2 regions of the Streptomyces sp. 4F14 genome follow, and region 2 is predicted to be linked to the other one. Evidence: riboswitches for the same ligand, from Rfam matches in the RefSeq annotation. Region 2 holds a riboswitch; the other holds the start of a gene.

Region 1 (7,582 bases), on a different contig from region 2:
GGCACGGGGTTGGCGTGCAGCCCGGCCGCGACGAGCCCGGCGAAGTGCGCCATGTCGACCCACAGGTACGCCTCGACCGCGTCGGCGATCCGCCGGAACTCGGCGAAGTCCAGCTCACGCGGGTAGGCGGACCACCCGGCGATGATCACCTTGGGCCGGTGCTCCAGCGCGAGCCGCTCCAGCTCCGCCATGTCGACGAGCCCGGTGTCGGGGGACACGTGATAGGCGACGACGTTGAACTGCTTGCCGGAGAAGTTGAGCCGCATCCCGTGCGTGAGGTGCCCCCCGTGCGCGAGGTCGAGACCGAGGATCGTGTCCCCGGGCTGGGCCAGCGCGAAGAGAGCGGCCTGGTTCGCGGAAGCGCCCGAGTGCGGCTGGACGTTCGCGTACTCCGCCCCGAACAGCTCCTTCACCCGGTCGATGGCGATCTGCTCGGCGACGTCGACGTGCTCGCACCCGCCGTAGTAGCGCCGCCCCGGGTACCCCTCGGCGTACTTGTTCGTCAGGACGGACCCCTGGGCCTCCATGACGGCCAGCGGAGCGAAGTTCTCCGAGGCGATCATCTCCAGGGTCGACTGCTGCCGCCCCAGCTCCGCGTCGACGGCGGCGGCGATCTCCGGGTCCAGCTCGTGCAGGGACGTGTTCAGGACAGACATCGGTACGACTCCTCAGCCGGCGGTGGTGTAGGCGGTGTACTCGTCGGCGGACAGCAGCTCGCCGGGCTCGTCGGAGACGCGCACCTTGAAGAGCCAACCCCCCTCGAACGGCTCGGAGTTGACCAGCGACGGGTCCTCCGTGACGTCCGGGTTGACCTCGGTGATCTCACCGTTCACCGGCGCGTACAGCTCGCTCACCGACTTGGTCGACTCCAGTTCGCCGCAGGACTCGCCCGCGGTGACGGTGTCGCCGACCGTCGGGAGCTGGACGAAGACGACGTCACCGAGGGCGTTCGCCGCGTGCTCGGTGATCCCGACCGTCGAGACGCCGTTCTCGGCGGCCGAGATCCACTCGTGTTCCTTGCTGTACCGCAGGTTCTGGGGGTTGCTCATGGCCTGAATTCTCCTGTACGCGGGGGAGTGCTGGTGAATGGGGGACTACGGCAGACGGACGGGCCCCAAAAGACCCGGAAGACCCGTGACGCCGGGAAGCGTCACTTCTCGCGCTGGTAGAACGGCAGAGCCACGACCTCGTACGCCTCGTGGCTCCCCCGGATGTCGACGCCGACCCCGGCCGTCCCCGGCGCCGCGTGCGCCGCGTCGACGTACGCCATCGCGATCGGCCTGCCCAGCGTGGGGGAGGGGGCGCCCGAGGTGACCTCGCCGATGACCGCGCCGCCCGCGACGACGCCGTACCCGGCGCGCGGCACGCGCTTCCCGGCGGCGATCAGCCCGACGAGCACCCGGGGCGGCTCGCGCTCGGCGAGCGCGGCGGCCTCGGCGAGGGCCTCGCGCCCCACGAAGTCACCGTCCTTGCCGAACTTCACGACCCGCCCGAGCCCGGCGTCGAAGGGCGTCAGGGACGTCGACAGCTCGTGCCCGTACAGGGGCATGCCCGCTTCGAGGCGCAGGGTGTCCCGGCAGGACAGACCGCAGGGCACGACACCCGTGGAGGCGGCCAGCGCCTCCCAGAGCGCGACCGCGTCCGAGGGCGCCACGAACAGCTCGAAGCCGTCCTCGCCGGTGTACCCGGTGCGCGCGATCAGCGCCGGCACCCCGGCGACCGTCCCCGGCAGCCCGGCGTAGTACTTCAGACCTACGAGATCGGCATCCGTCAGCGCCCCGACGATCCCCGCGGCCTCCGGCCCCTGCACGGCGATCAGCGCGTACGCGTCCCGGTCGTCGCGCACGAGAGCGTCGAACCCGGCGGCCCGTTCGGTCAGCGCGTCCAGCACGACCTGCGCGTTCGAGGCGTTGGCGACGACCATGAACTCGGTCTCCGCGAGCCGGTAGACGATCAGGTCGTCGAGGATGCCGCCGTCGGCCCGGCAGATCATCGTGTAGCGGGCCCGGCCGACCTTGACCGCCGCGAGGTCGCCGACCAGGGCGAAGTTCAGCAGGGCGGCGGCCTGCGGGCCGGTGACGGTGATCTCGCCCATGTGCGAGAGGTCGAAGAGGCCCGCGCGGGTGCGGACGGCGGTGTGCTCCTCGCGCTCCGAGCCGTAGCGCAGCGGCATGTCCCAGCCGGCGAAGTCGGTCATCGTCGCGCCGAGCGAACGGTGCACGGCGTCGAGCGCGGTACGGCGCGGGGTGGCGGAACTGCTGGTCATCGGGCGTTCGTCTCCCAGGTGCGACGGGTGGGCAAAGGGCTTCCCGTCCAGGAACAGGAAGATCCTCCCCATCTGTCATCGGAACCTGAGAGGTTCGCCGTGACCCTCGCGGGGAACACGGCTTGCACCTTGGGTGGGGCCACCGGAGGCGGCCCGCTTTTCAGATGTGCCTCGCCCACGCGGTAACGGTGCCTGAGAGATTCAAGGGAGGGACTTGCTCCTTCGGCGCCCCAGCGACACACAAGGCTGGGAACTCTCCCGCGCGGATTCGAACGGCCGGTATGCAGTTGGCGCGGCCATCATCGCACGCCGACCCCGCCGCGCGGCAGGTCACATCTGTAACGGGGCTGTGGCAGGAAGCGCACCAAATCGCGAGACAGATTCCATTACCTTCTCTTTACTGTCTATGGGGAGACCCGTAACTGACGGGACTGCTCCAAGGGGAGGACGATCAACGGTGAACAGGACAACGGCGTACGCGACGGCGCTGCCCGCGCAGCCGGCGGCACCCGCGCGGGAGAGCCGCGCCGGGCACCCCACCCCTGTCGTCCGCGACCTGCGCGACCGCGCCGGCCACAGCCCGCACGCCCTCCTCTTCGGCCCCCGCGACCTCGTCGTCGTCACCGGCCTGCCCGGCAGCGGCAAGTCCACGCTGATGCGCCGCGCGGTCCACGGCACCCGGATCGACTCCCAGGACACCCGCGACCGCTGGGACGCCCGTACGCCGTCCTGGCTGCCGTACGCCGTCTACCGCCCTCTGGTCCGCCTCGCGCACTACGCGGGCCTGTGGCGCTCCCTGCGCTCCGGGGAGGGCGTCGTGGTCCACGACTGCGGCACCCAGTCCTGGGTCCGTTCCTGGCTCGCCCGCGCGTCCCGCCGCCGCGGCGGCACCCTCCACCTCGTCCTCCTGGACGTCCCCGCGGACACGGCCCTGGAGGGCCAGCGCGAACGCGGGCGGGGGGTCTCCCGCTACGCCTTCCTGCGCCACCGCCATGCCGCGTCCCGCCTGATCAGGTCGGTGGAGAAGGGGTCGCTCCCGGACGGCTGCGGGGCGGCGGTCCTGCTGGACCGGCAGGCGGTGGACGTGTTGAGGAGGATCGCGTTCACGCGAGGCTGACCCCCGTCTAAGCTTCTCCTCTTCAGACAGCGGTTCCCAGCAGGCGGTAGACAGCGATGGACTTCCCGACCGACTTCCCGGCCCCCGCACACCCCCACTCCCACGGCGGCTGGCCGGGGAACGAGCTGGAGGAGGTGCTCTCCGCCTCCCTGGGCGTGCCCTCCGCAGGAGCCCGCATCGTCGAGGTCCTCGCGCGCAGCTTCGTCTGGATACCCCTCCCCAACGGCGGCGGCCCCCGCACCGGCCCCCTCGACCTCCCCACGGTCGACATCGCCGGCCAGGTGTACGTCCCGGTCTTCACCTCCGAGGAACAGTTCCGCCAGGTCACCGGCGCCCACATGTCGTACACGATCGCCCCGGCGGTCGAGTTCGCGCGCGGCCTCCCCCCACAGGTGGGCATCGCCCTCAACCCCGACGGCGTCGTAGGCGTCCCCCTCCCCCCGCAAGCGGTCGCCGACCTCTGCCGCGCAGGCCGTACCCCCCTCGACGGCACGGCTTCAGGCGCCCGGGTCCGCCTCTTCGAGCCCAACTGGCAGGACGACCCGATGGACTTCCTCACGGAGGCGTCCAAGGAGTTCGAGGCAACGGGCGTGGTCCTCACGGCCCGCCGCTGCCTGGCAGCAATAGAAACAGCGGACCCGGTGATGTTCGTAGGAGTCGAACTGACCCACTGGGAAGGCGAGTTCGGCGAACGCCCTTTGGACGCCCTGGGCAGGGCACTGGGCAGGTCACCGGTGCCGTGGGGAGTGAACCTGATCCTGCTGGACGCGGCACAGGACCCGGTAGGGGAGTGGCTGAAGCTGAACGTCCGCCCCTTCTACACGCGGGCCAGCTGAACGTCCCTCAGGGGCGCGGGGAACTGCGCGATCAACCACGACGGCGCCGCACCCGCCAAACACCCAGTCGGCGAACCCCCAATAGGCGCTTAAGCTTGACGACAACGCCGGGCACCGGACAACCCAGGCCAACTCACGAAGGGGCGGTAAGAACGTGAGCGTGAGCGTGAGCGGCACCGCTGCGGCCGGCCAGGTCGAGCACATGCTGCGCCAGGTCACGCCTGGCCGCTACGACGCCTACGAGGCACTCCTGCGCGCGCTCTCGACCCCCACCACCGGCCAGGTCTGGATGCTGCTGTGGCACGGCCAGTCCGGTTCCCCGGACGCCCAGTACGGCTCGATGGAGGTGGACGGCCACGCGTACGCCCCGTGCGTGACGTCCGCCCAGGAGCTCTCCGCGAGCGGCTGGAACCGTTCGTACGAGGTGGTGGACGGCCTCGACGCGGCCCGCACCCTGTACCCGGACCGCCACGGCCTGTGGCTGAACCCGCACGCCCCGGGCGGCGGCGTCGGCGTCCCCTGGGCGGACCTGCGCCGGATCGCGACGGGCCTGGACCGCCAGCCCCCAGGCCCGCTGCGCCTGTCGGACCCGGCGGTGGAGATCCCGCACTTCTACGCCCTCCTCGGCCAGAACGCCCACCGCACCCCCGCGATCCGCGCCCTGCGCCGCGCCTGGGTCCAGCCGGCCCTGGGCCAGCCGTACCTGTCGATCGGCCTGGACGTGTACGACACGTCCCCGCAGTCGGTGGACGCGGTGCGCGCGATGATGCAGCAGTCGATCGGCGCCGTCCCCGACGGCCTGCCCGTCTCGACGGTCGCGATGACCGACGAGTACGACCCGGTCGTCCTGTGGATGCGGGCCAACGCCCGCCCGTTCTACGACCGCGAGGCGCACGCCCCGGCGCAGCAGTCCCCGGCGGCGGGTTACGGCTACCCGGCGACGCCGGGCGCGTACTGAAGCGGGTTCTCACTTACCTTCTTACCCACGAGTACCTCCTGACGCTCCGTCATCTCAGGAAACGTGCCCGTTACACCGCTCTCTGTTCATCTCCGCGCGTAGCGTGAACCCTATCGCGGTGACCTGCACCTTTTGGTCAACTTGCCCCCGTCCGGCGGTTGTTACCCGGTGTTCGGATAACGGAATCCCGCAGTCGGCATCACGGTTGTGCATACTTTCGCCGCCAGACCTGGCGCGTGATCGCGGGCGCATTGAAGACTCGCCTCCCATAAGACGCGAGTAAGGCCGGTCACCACCGGCGGGAAGGGTCAGTGCACTGTGACCGCACCGATCGAGACCACCGGGTCGGAGGCCGGAGCACAGCCGGAAGCCGTGCTCGCCGGGGCCAGCCAGAGCCAGATCGAAGGGCGTTCACTCACCCAGATCGCCTGGACCCGGTTCAAGCGCGACAAACTGGCCGTGGCCGGCGGCATCGTCGTCGTCCTGCTCGTCCTCATGGCGATCCTCGCCAAACCCATCGAGGCGATCTTCGGCCTCGACCCCAACGAGTTCCACCAGGACCTCATCGACCCGGTGATGCAGGCGCCCAAGGGCGGCTGGGGCGGCATGAGCTGGGACCACCCGCTCGGCGTCGACCCGCAGTACGGCCGCGACATGCTCGCCCGCATCATCGACGGCTCCTGGGTCTCCCTGCTGGTCGCGGGCGGCGCCACCCTGCTGTCGGTGGTCATCGGCACGGTCCTCGGCGTCGTCGCCGGCTACTACGGCGGCTGGGTCGACTCGATCATCAGCCGGCTGATGGACACCTTCCTCGCCTTCCCGCTGCTGCTCTTCGCCATCGCCATCTCGGCCTCCGTCCAGGACGGCTTCTTCGGCCTGAACGGGCTCCCGCTGCGGATCTGCGTCCTGATCTTCGTCATCGGCTTCTTCAGCTGGCCGTACATCGGCCGGATCGTGCGCGCCCAGACGATGACCCTGCGCAAACGCGAGTTCGTCGAGGCCGCGCACAGCCTCGGCGCGCGCGGACCGTACGTCCTGTTCCGCGAACTCCTCCCGAACCTCGTCGCACCGATCCTCGTCTACTCGACGCTGATCATCCCGACGAACATCCTCTTCGAGGCCAGCCTCAGCTTCCTCGGGGTCGGTATCGCACCCCCGCAGGCTTCCTGGGGCGGGATGCTCAGCAACGCCGTGGATCTCTACACCGCGGATCCGCAGTACATGTTCGTGCCCGGACTGGCGATCTTCATCACCGTCCTGGCGTTCAACCTGCTGGGTGACGGGCTGCGCGACGCACTCGACCCTCGCAGCAAGTGATCCACAACGACCGAGGGGGATTTCCTCAGGTGAAGACGAGAAGAGTGACTGCCGCGATCGCGTCGGTCCTGGCGATCTCGCTGGGCGCTTCCGCCTGCGGCGGCGACAGCGACAGCGGCGGCGGCTCCGCCAAGGGGAAGAAGGACGAGGGGTTGACGTCCATCGTCAACGTCTCGAACAAGAAGGGGGGCACCCTCAGCTTCGAGCACTCGGACGTCGCGGACTCCCTGGACCCCGGCAACACGTACTACGGCTGGGTGCAGAACTTCTCGCGCCTGTACGGCCGTTCGCTCACGACGTTCAAGCCCGCCGCAGGCAAGGACGGCCTGACCGTCGTCCCCGACCTGGCCGAGGGCCTGGGCACGCCCAGCCCCGACGCCAAGACGTGGACGTACAAGCTGCGCACCGGCGTCAAGTTCCAGGACGGGACCCCGGTCACGTCCAAGGACGTCAAGTACGCCATCGAGCGCTCCAACTTCGCGCCCGAGGTGCTCTCCGGCGGTCCGACGTACTTCAAGTCGTACCTCGTCGGCGGTGACAAGTACCAGGGCCCGTACAAGGACAAGAACCCGAACGGCCTCGCCTCCATCGAGACGCCGGACGCGCAGACGATCGTCTTCAAGCTGAAGCAGCCGTTCGCGGACTTCGACTACCTGGCGACCTTCTCGCAGACGGCCCCCGTGCCGGCCGCGAAGGACGACGGCGCCAAGTACGTCCAGCACATCGTCTCCTCGGGCCCCTACCAGTTCGAGTCCTACGAGGAGGGCCGCAGCGCCACCCTCGTGCGCAACCCGCAGTGGGACCCGAAGACGGACCCGATCCGCAAGGCCCTGCCGGACAAGATCACGATCAAGTTCAAGGTGAACGCGGTCACGATCGACAACGACCTGATCGCCGACAAGATCACCGCCGACGCGGCGGGCACCGGCGTCCAGGCCGCGACCCAGCCCAAGGTCCTCAAGGGCAAGCTCGCCAACCAGACGGACAGCTCGTACGCCGGCGCCACCCAGTACATCGCGCTGAACCAGAACGTCGCGCCGTTCGACAACATCAACTGCCGCAAGGCCGTGCAGTACGCGGTCGACAAG
Region 2 (7,582 bases):
CGGAAAAACCACCGCCCTCCGAGCAATGGCCGGCCTCCTCCCCCTCACCTCCGGCCACCTCCACCTGGACGGCCACCCTCTGGAGAACACACCCCCCGAATCCCGCCCGGTGGGCGTCGTCTTCCAGGACTACCTCCTGTTCCCCCACCTGACGGCCATGGACAACATCGCATTCGGCCCCAGATGCCAGGGCGCGACAAAACCGGAGTCCAGAGCCCAGGCAAAACAGTGGCTGTCCCGCATGAACCTGACGGCACACGCGACCAAGAAACCCCGCCACCTCTCGGGCGGCCAGGCCCAGCGAGTAGCCCTGGCCAGAGCATTGGCGACGAACCCTCGCCTCCTCCTGGACGAACCCCTGGCGGCCCTGGACGCCAGAACCCGCCTGGAGGTGAGGGCCCAACTCCGCCACCACCTCGCGGACTTCGAAGCGGTGGCCGTCATCGTCACCCACGACCCCCTGGACGCGATGGTCCTGGCCGACCGCCTGGTGGTCATAGAACACGGAACGATCGTCCAGGAGGGCACCCCCGCGGACATAGCCCGCCACCCCCGCACGGACTACATCGCCCAACTCGTGGGCCTGAACCTCTACAGGGGCACGGCGACAGGCACCACCGTCACCCTCCCGTCGGGCCACCGCATCACCACGTCGGAACACCTGACAGGCCCGGCGTTCGTGGCGTTCCCCCCGTCCGCGGTGACCCTCCACCGAACCCGCCCGGAAAACACCAGCGCCCGCAACCTCTGGCACTGCGAGGTCGCGGGCCTGGAGTCCCACGGCGATCAGATCCGCGCCGACCTGACGGGCGACGTCCCCTTGACGGCGGACCTCACCACGGCCGCGGCGGCGGACCTGAACCTCCACCCGGGCGCCGGCCTCTGGGCCTCCGTGAAGGCGGTCCAGACCCACGCGTACCCGGCGTAAAAGCGCCCCTCACCCCTCGTAGGCGTCGAGCGGCGGGCAGGAGCACACCAGATTCCGGTCCCCGAAAGCCTGGTCGATGCGCCGGACGGGCGGCCAGTACTTCTCGGAAACACTCCCACCACCGGGGAAGACGGCCTCTTCCCGCGTATAGGAATGCCCCCATTCCCCAGTCAACGCGGCAGCGGTGTGCGGAGCATTCCGCAGGGGATTGTCGTCCGCCCCCCATTCCCCCGCCCGGACCTTCTCGATCTCCCCCCGAATGGCGATCATCGCCGCACAGAAGCGATCCAGCTCCGCCAGATCCTCCGACTCGGTGGGCTCGATCATCAGCGTCCCGGCCACGGGGAACGACATGGTCGGCGCATGGAACCCATAATCGATGAGCCGCTTGGCGACATCGTCGACACTGACCCCGGTCGCCTTGGTCAGAGGCCGCAGATCGATGATGCACTCGTGCGCGACCAGCCCACCCGGCCCGGTGTAGAGCACGGGATAGTGAGGCTCAAGCCGCTTGGCGATGTAATTCGCGGACAGCACGGCAACCTGGGTGGCCCGCTTCAGCCCTTCCCCGCCCATCAGCCGCACATAGGCCCAGGAAATGGGCAGAATCCCGGCGGACCCCCAGGGCGCGGCGGAAATGGGCCCGACCCCGGTCTCAGGACCGGCCTCGCTCTGCAAGGGATGGTTGGGCAGATAAGGCGCGAGATGGGCCCGAACAGCCACCGGCCCCACCCCCGGCCCACCCCCACCGTGCGGAATGCAGAACGTCTTGTGCAGATTCAGATGGGAGACATCCCCCCCGAAATGCCCGGGCTTGGCCAGCCCCACAAGAGCATTCAGATTGGCCCCGTCGACATAGACCTGCCCCCCGGCCTCGTGCACGAGCCCGCAGATCTCCCCGACATGCTCCTCGAACACCCCATGGGTGGACGGATAAGTAATCATCAGCACCGCGAGCTCGTCCCGGTACTGCCCGATCTTCCCCCGCAGATCCTCGACGTCGACCTCCCCGTCCCCGGAGGTCTTCACGACGACGACCTTCATCCCGGCCATCACCGCACTCGCCGCGTTGGTCCCGTGCGCGGACGACGGAATGAGACACACGGTCCGCTGAACATCCCCGTTGGCCCGGTGATAGGCCCGTACGGCGAGCAGCCCCGCCAACTCCCCCTGGGACCCGGCGTTGGGCTGGAGGGACACCTTGTCGTACCCGGTGACCTCGGCGAGCCGCTCCTCCAGCTCCCGGATGAGCGTGAGGTACCCCCCAGCCTGCTCGACCGGCGCGAAGGGATGCATCTGCCCGAACTCGGGCCAGGTCACCGGCTCCATCTCGGTCGTCGCGTTGAGCTTCATCGTGCACGACCCGAGCGGGATCATCCCCCGGTCGAGCGCGTAGTCGCGATCGGCGAGCTTGCGCAGGTACCGCAGCATGGCGGTCTCGGACCGGTGCTGGTGGAACACGGGGTGGGCGAGGATCTCGTCCCGCCGCAACACCCCGTCGCTCAGCCCCTCTTCGGCGACGGCGTCGAGCGCCTCCACATCCCCGGAGACCCCGAACGCCCCCCACACGACGGCGAGTTGTTCCCGCGTGGTGGTCTCGTCGCAGGCGACGGACACATGGTCGGCGTCGACGAGCCGCAGGTTCACCCCACCGTCCCGCGCGGCCTCCACGACCCGAGCCGCACCCCCGGGCACCCGGACCAACACCGTGTCGAAATAGGCCCGGTGGACGACCTCGACGCCCCCGCCCCGCAGCCCTTCGGCCAGGACGGTGGCGTACCGATGCGTCTTCCAGGCGATCTGCCGCAGCCCGTCCGGCCCGTGGTAGACGGCGTACATCCCGGCCATGACGGCGAGCAGCACCTGCGCCGTACAGATGTTGCTGGTCGCCTTCTCGCGGCGGATGTGCTGCTCACGCGTCTGGAGCGCGAGCCGGTAGGCCCGGTTGCCGTCCGCGTCGACGGACACGCCGACGAGCCGCCCGGGCAGGCTCCGCGCGAACTTCTCGTGCACGGCCATGTATCCGGCGTGCGGCCCCCCGAACCCCATCGGCACCCCGAACCGCTGCGTGGTCCCGACGGCGATGTCCGCCCCCAGCTCCCCGGGCGACGTCAGCAGGGTCAGCGCCAGCAGATCGGCGGCGACGGTGACGAGCGCCCCCACGGCGTGCGCCTGCTCGACGAGCGGCTTGATGTCGCGGACGACGCCGGAGGCGCCCGGGTACTGGACCAGCACCCCGTTGATCTCCCGCCCGGCGAGGTCGGCCGGGATCCCGTCGCCGAGGTCGGCGACGACGACCTCGACCCCGGTCGGCTCGGCCCGTGTCCGGATCACGGCGATGGTCTGCGGGAGGGCGTCCGCGTCGACGAGGAAGAGGCCCTTCTTGTTCTTGCCCATCCGCAGCGACAGCGCCATCGCCTCGGCGGCGGCCGTCCCCTCGTCGAGCAGCGAGGCCCCGGAGGTCGGCAGCCCGGTCAGCTCGGCCACCATGGTCTGGAAGTTGAGGAGCGCTTCGAGGCGCCCTTGGGAGATCTCCGGCTGGTAGGGCGTGTACGCCGTGTACCAGGCGGGGTTCTCCATCACGTTCCGCAGGATGACGGGCGGCGTGAACGTCCCGTGGTACCCGAGCCCGATCATCGACCCGAGCACCTGGTTGCGGCCGGCCAGCTCCCGCAGCTCCGAAAGCACCTCGGCCTCGGTCCGCGCACCCGGCAGGTCCAGCGCGGCGACGTTCTTGATCGCGTCCGGTACGGCGGCGGCGGTCAGCTCGTCCAGCGAGCCGTATCCGACCTGCGCGAGCATCTTGTCCTGGGCCTCGCGGTCGGGCCCGATATGGCGCTGTTCGAAGGGGATGCCCTGTTCGAGGACGCGGAGCGGGGTGCGGGGAGCGGTCATGAGGGGGCCTCCTGGCCGAAGCGACCTTCGGGGGCACCACGGCAACGGGGTGCCCGAACGGCCTCCCCCTCTGTCATCTCGACCTGAGAGCTTCACCGGCCGCCCGAGGGCACCCGGCTTTCACCGTCGGTGAGAGCGGACGCCGTCGACACCCGCCCTGCTTTCCAGAGTGACCTCGCCCGTGCGGTACGTGAGCCTGAGAGATTCCGGGGAGGAGTTGCTCCTTCGGCGCCTCCGAACGCTCCGGAGGACTCTCCCGCACAGGGTCGACAGCCACTTTCACCCTACCAGCGAGGTCAACGCCCCAACCCTCGAGTGGCCCCCGGCCGAGAAGTGCTCTTTCGTAGTCCTTACGACGACACGACGACTTACACCGACACGACGGCTTCCGACGCCCTTGCGACGATTCATCACACCTACGGCGGCTTCGGCCGGCCCGCGACCAGTGGAGGGCCCGTGCAGACCGACATCGATCCGCGCAACCTGATCGGCCGCAAGGCGTACGACCGCAACGGCGCGAAGATCGGCACGATCGACGAGGTCTACCTCGACGACGCGACCGGCGTCCCGGAGTGGGCGGCGATAAGGACGGGCCTGTTCACCCGCGACGCCTTCGTCCCCCTGGAGACCAGCGAACTCGTCGAGGGCACCCTCCAGGTCCCCTACGACCGCGCCCTGATCAAGGACGCCCCCGACTTCGGCGTGGGCCGCCACCTCTCCCCCGCCCAGGAGCTCCAGCTCTACCACCACTACGGCATGGACACGGTCGCCCCCACCCCACCGGAGGACCGCGACTTCGGAAAGATCGCCGGCGACGACACCACCCCCTAGCCCCCGGGCACCAGCGGCAACGCCTCCGCCTCCTCCAGCTCGGGATCGTCGACCCGGAACGTCCGCACCCGCCCCGGCACCGCGTCCCTGGGCGTCTCGAACCGCACGGTCACCCGCCCCACCCCGCTCCCCTGCACCCACCCCTGCCCGAACCCGGCGTGCCGCACGTCCTGCCCCGGCCGCCACCGGTGCTCGACGGGCACCGCCTCGGCCACCGCCACCACGGGCGCCTGCGGCACCTCCTCCTCGTCCCGGACCTCCTCCGCTGCCTGCGCAAACAGGTCCTCCTGGGTGAAGTCGGCGAGCCCCGACACCCCGACCCCGAGCAGCCGCACCCCGCCGGTGGTGTCCACGGACTCCAGCAGCCGCGCGGCTGCCTCCCGGACGACCGCCGGATCGTCGGTGGGCCCGCGCAGCGTCTCGGACCGGGTCAGCGTCGAGAAGTCGTACCGCCGCACCTTCAGCACGATGGTCCGCCCCGACAGCCGGGCCTCCCGCAGCCGCTGCACGCAGCGGTCCGCGAGCCGCCGCACCTCGAAGCCGACCCGCAGCCGGTCGTGGATGTCGACGTCGTACGTGTCCTCCACGGACACCGACTTGGTCTCCCGCTCGGCGACCACGGGCCGGTCGTCGCGCGCGAGCGCCATCGCGTACAGCCCCTGGCCGTGCGCCTTGCCGAGCAGCCGGACGAGTTCGTCCTCGCCGGCCTCGGCGATCTCGTCGACGGTGGTGATCCCGGCCCGGCGCAGATGGTCGCCGGTGGCCGGCCCGACCCCGGGCAGCGTCCGCACCGGCATCGGCCCGAGCAGCGCCCGCTCGGTGCCCGGCTCGATCAGTACGAGGCCGTCCGGCTTGGCCCGCTCGGAGGCGATCTTCGCGAGCATCTTCGACGCGGCGAGCCCCACCGACCCCGTGAGGCCCGTGACGGCCCGTATGTCCGCCCGCAGCCTGCTGCCCGTCTCCCGGGCCGACGCGCTGTCCCAGGCCGCCCCCTCGGCCTCCAGGTCCACGAACGCCTCATCCAGGCTGAGCGGCTCCACCAGCGGCGACAGCGCCCGCAGCAGCCCCATCACCTGCTCGCTGACCGCCCGGTACACCCCGAACCGCGGAACCAGATACGCCGCGTTGGGCGCGAGCCTGCGCGCCTGCGCCATCGGCATCGCCGAGTGCACCCCGAACACCCGGGCCTCGTACGACGCGGTCGCCACCACCCCGCGCGGCCCGAGCCCGCCGACGACGACCGCCTTCCCGCGCAGGCTCGGCTTGGCCGCCTGCTCCACCGAGGCGTAGAAGGCGTCCATGTCGAGGTGCAGGACCGTCGGCGCGTCTCTCACGTCTCCGATGCTGCACCACGCCACTGACATCGCCCCGAACACACGCCCGAGAGCGCCGTCAGACCGCCTTGTGCCGCCGCCGCGCCAGCTCGTCCGAGGGGTTGTGCCCGACCAGGGTCTCGCCGGTGTCGACCCGCTCGCCGTGCAGCTCGGACAGCGCGCCCTCCACGTCCCGCCAGACCACGCCGACGGCGATCCCGAAGACGCCCTGACCGCCCTGGAGCAGCGCGTGGACCTCGTCCGGCGAGGTGCACTCGTACACCGTCGCGCCGTCGCTCATGAGGGTCATGCGCTCCAGGTCGTGGAAGCCCTGTTCCCTCAGATGCAGCACCGCGCCGCGGATGTTCTGGAGGGACACGCCGGTGTCGAGGAAACGCTTCACGATCTTCAGGACGACGACGTCCCGGAAGCTGTAGAGGCGCTGGGTCCCCGACCCGTAGGCGGGGCGCACGCTGGGCTCGACGAGTCCGGTGCGCGCCCAGTAGTCCAGTTGCCGGTAGGTGATGCCGGCGGCCGCACAGGCCGTCGGCCCCCGGTAGCCGATCTCCTCGGACGCCATCGCCGCCGCCCCCTTGCTGCTGCTCGGCACGGCCGCCGGGCGCTGAGGAGCGTGATCGGCCGCGCTGCCGTGAAGCCGGTACGGGCCGCTTCCCCCGAACCCTCGTCCGGGGGCACCCCCAGCCGTACCGTCGCCGCTGCTTCTCACGCCGACCTCCGTCCTTGACCTGCCTTCTCGACGGTAGGCAGTCACCAGGGGTGCGTCAACGATCGCCACACTCGGCACGCCGAGTGATAATCACCCTGGGAGTGGTTTCCCGTACCCCACCGCGGGGAAAGGCTAGCCGAATGCGCCGAGGCGATGCCGTAGGACGCTCTCACTGGCCGCTGGCAATTGCCGAACCGAGACGCCATCGCGACCTGCGGGTGTCCGGCGGACGGGTCACTGGTTGCTGGTGCCGAAGTCCTCGGGCGAGATCTGGTCGAGGAACTCGCGGAACTTCTCCACCTCGTCCTCCTGCTCGTCCGGGATGGCGATGCCCGCGTCGTCGAGCACCGTGTCGCTGCCGTAGATCGGCGTGCCGGTGCGCAGGGCCAGCGCTATGGCGTCGGACGGGCGGGCGCTGACCTCGACACCGCTGGCGAAGACCAGCTCGGCGTAGAAGACGCCTTCCCTGAGGTCCGTGATGCGCACCTCGGTCAGCTCCTGGCCGACGGCCTCCAGCACGTCCTTGAACAGGTCGTGGGTGAGCGGCCGGGCGGGTGCCATGCCCTGCTGGGCGAAGGCGATCGCGGTCGCCTCCCCCGGCCCGATCCAGATGGGGAGGTAACGGTCGCCTCCCACTTCACGCAGGAGCACGATCGGTTGGTTGGAGGGCATTTCGACCCGGACACCTACGACATCGAGCTCGTTCACACAGCAACCCTAGGCCGTGCCCGGGACGTTTGGGTAGTCGGGCCCCTGCCGGACGGCCGATCCGCCGAGGGCGAACGCCCGTGTCAGGGCAGCCGCACCCCGAGAGCGGTCTGCACCAGCGCGGAGTGCAGCCGGACCGTGAGCGAGGCGAGTTCCTTCGTACGCGCCTGGGCGTGGGCC

The links. Region 2 has a riboswitch for glycine ahead of gcvP (aminomethyl-transferring glycine dehydrogenase). Riboswitches for the same ligand answer to the same signal wherever they lie in the genome.
Region 1: another riboswitch for glycine. It lies ahead of gcvT (glycine cleavage system aminomethyltransferase GcvT); the one in region 2 lies ahead of gcvP (aminomethyl-transferring glycine dehydrogenase).

Annotation. Positions count from the first base shown of each region.
Region 1 is NZ_JBLRVY010000005.1:458,852-466,433, forward strand. It holds gene glyA (serine hydroxymethyltransferase) at 1-656, opposite strand, end outside; gene gcvH (glycine cleavage system protein GcvH) at 669-1,049, opposite strand; gene gcvT (glycine cleavage system aminomethyltransferase GcvT) at 1,151-2,266, opposite strand; glycine riboswitch at 2,437-2,537, opposite strand; gene ACLZOT_RS11355 (AAA family ATPase) at 2,724-3,383, shown strand; gene ACLZOT_RS11360 (enhanced serine sensitivity protein SseB) at 3,440-4,219, shown strand; gene ACLZOT_RS11365 (enhanced serine sensitivity protein SseB C-terminal domain-containing protein) at 4,380-5,177, shown strand; gene ACLZOT_RS11370 (ABC transporter permease) at 5,496-6,494, shown strand; gene ACLZOT_RS11375 (ABC transporter substrate-binding protein) at 6,524-7,582, shown strand, end outside.
Region 2 is NZ_JBLRVY010000023.1:7,215-14,796, reverse strand. It holds gene ACLZOT_RS32970 (ABC transporter ATP-binding protein) at 1-928, shown strand, start outside; gene gcvP (aminomethyl-transferring glycine dehydrogenase) at 938-3,823, opposite strand; glycine riboswitch at 3,998-4,092, opposite strand; gene ACLZOT_RS32960 (PRC-barrel domain-containing protein) at 4,280-4,654, shown strand; gene ACLZOT_RS32955 (DNA polymerase IV) at 4,651-5,988, opposite strand; gene ACLZOT_RS32950 (MerR family transcriptional regulator) at 6,047-6,694, opposite strand; gene ACLZOT_RS32945 (bifunctional nuclease family protein) at 6,929-7,402, opposite strand; gene ACLZOT_RS32940 (MerR family transcriptional regulator) at 7,486-7,582, opposite strand, start outside.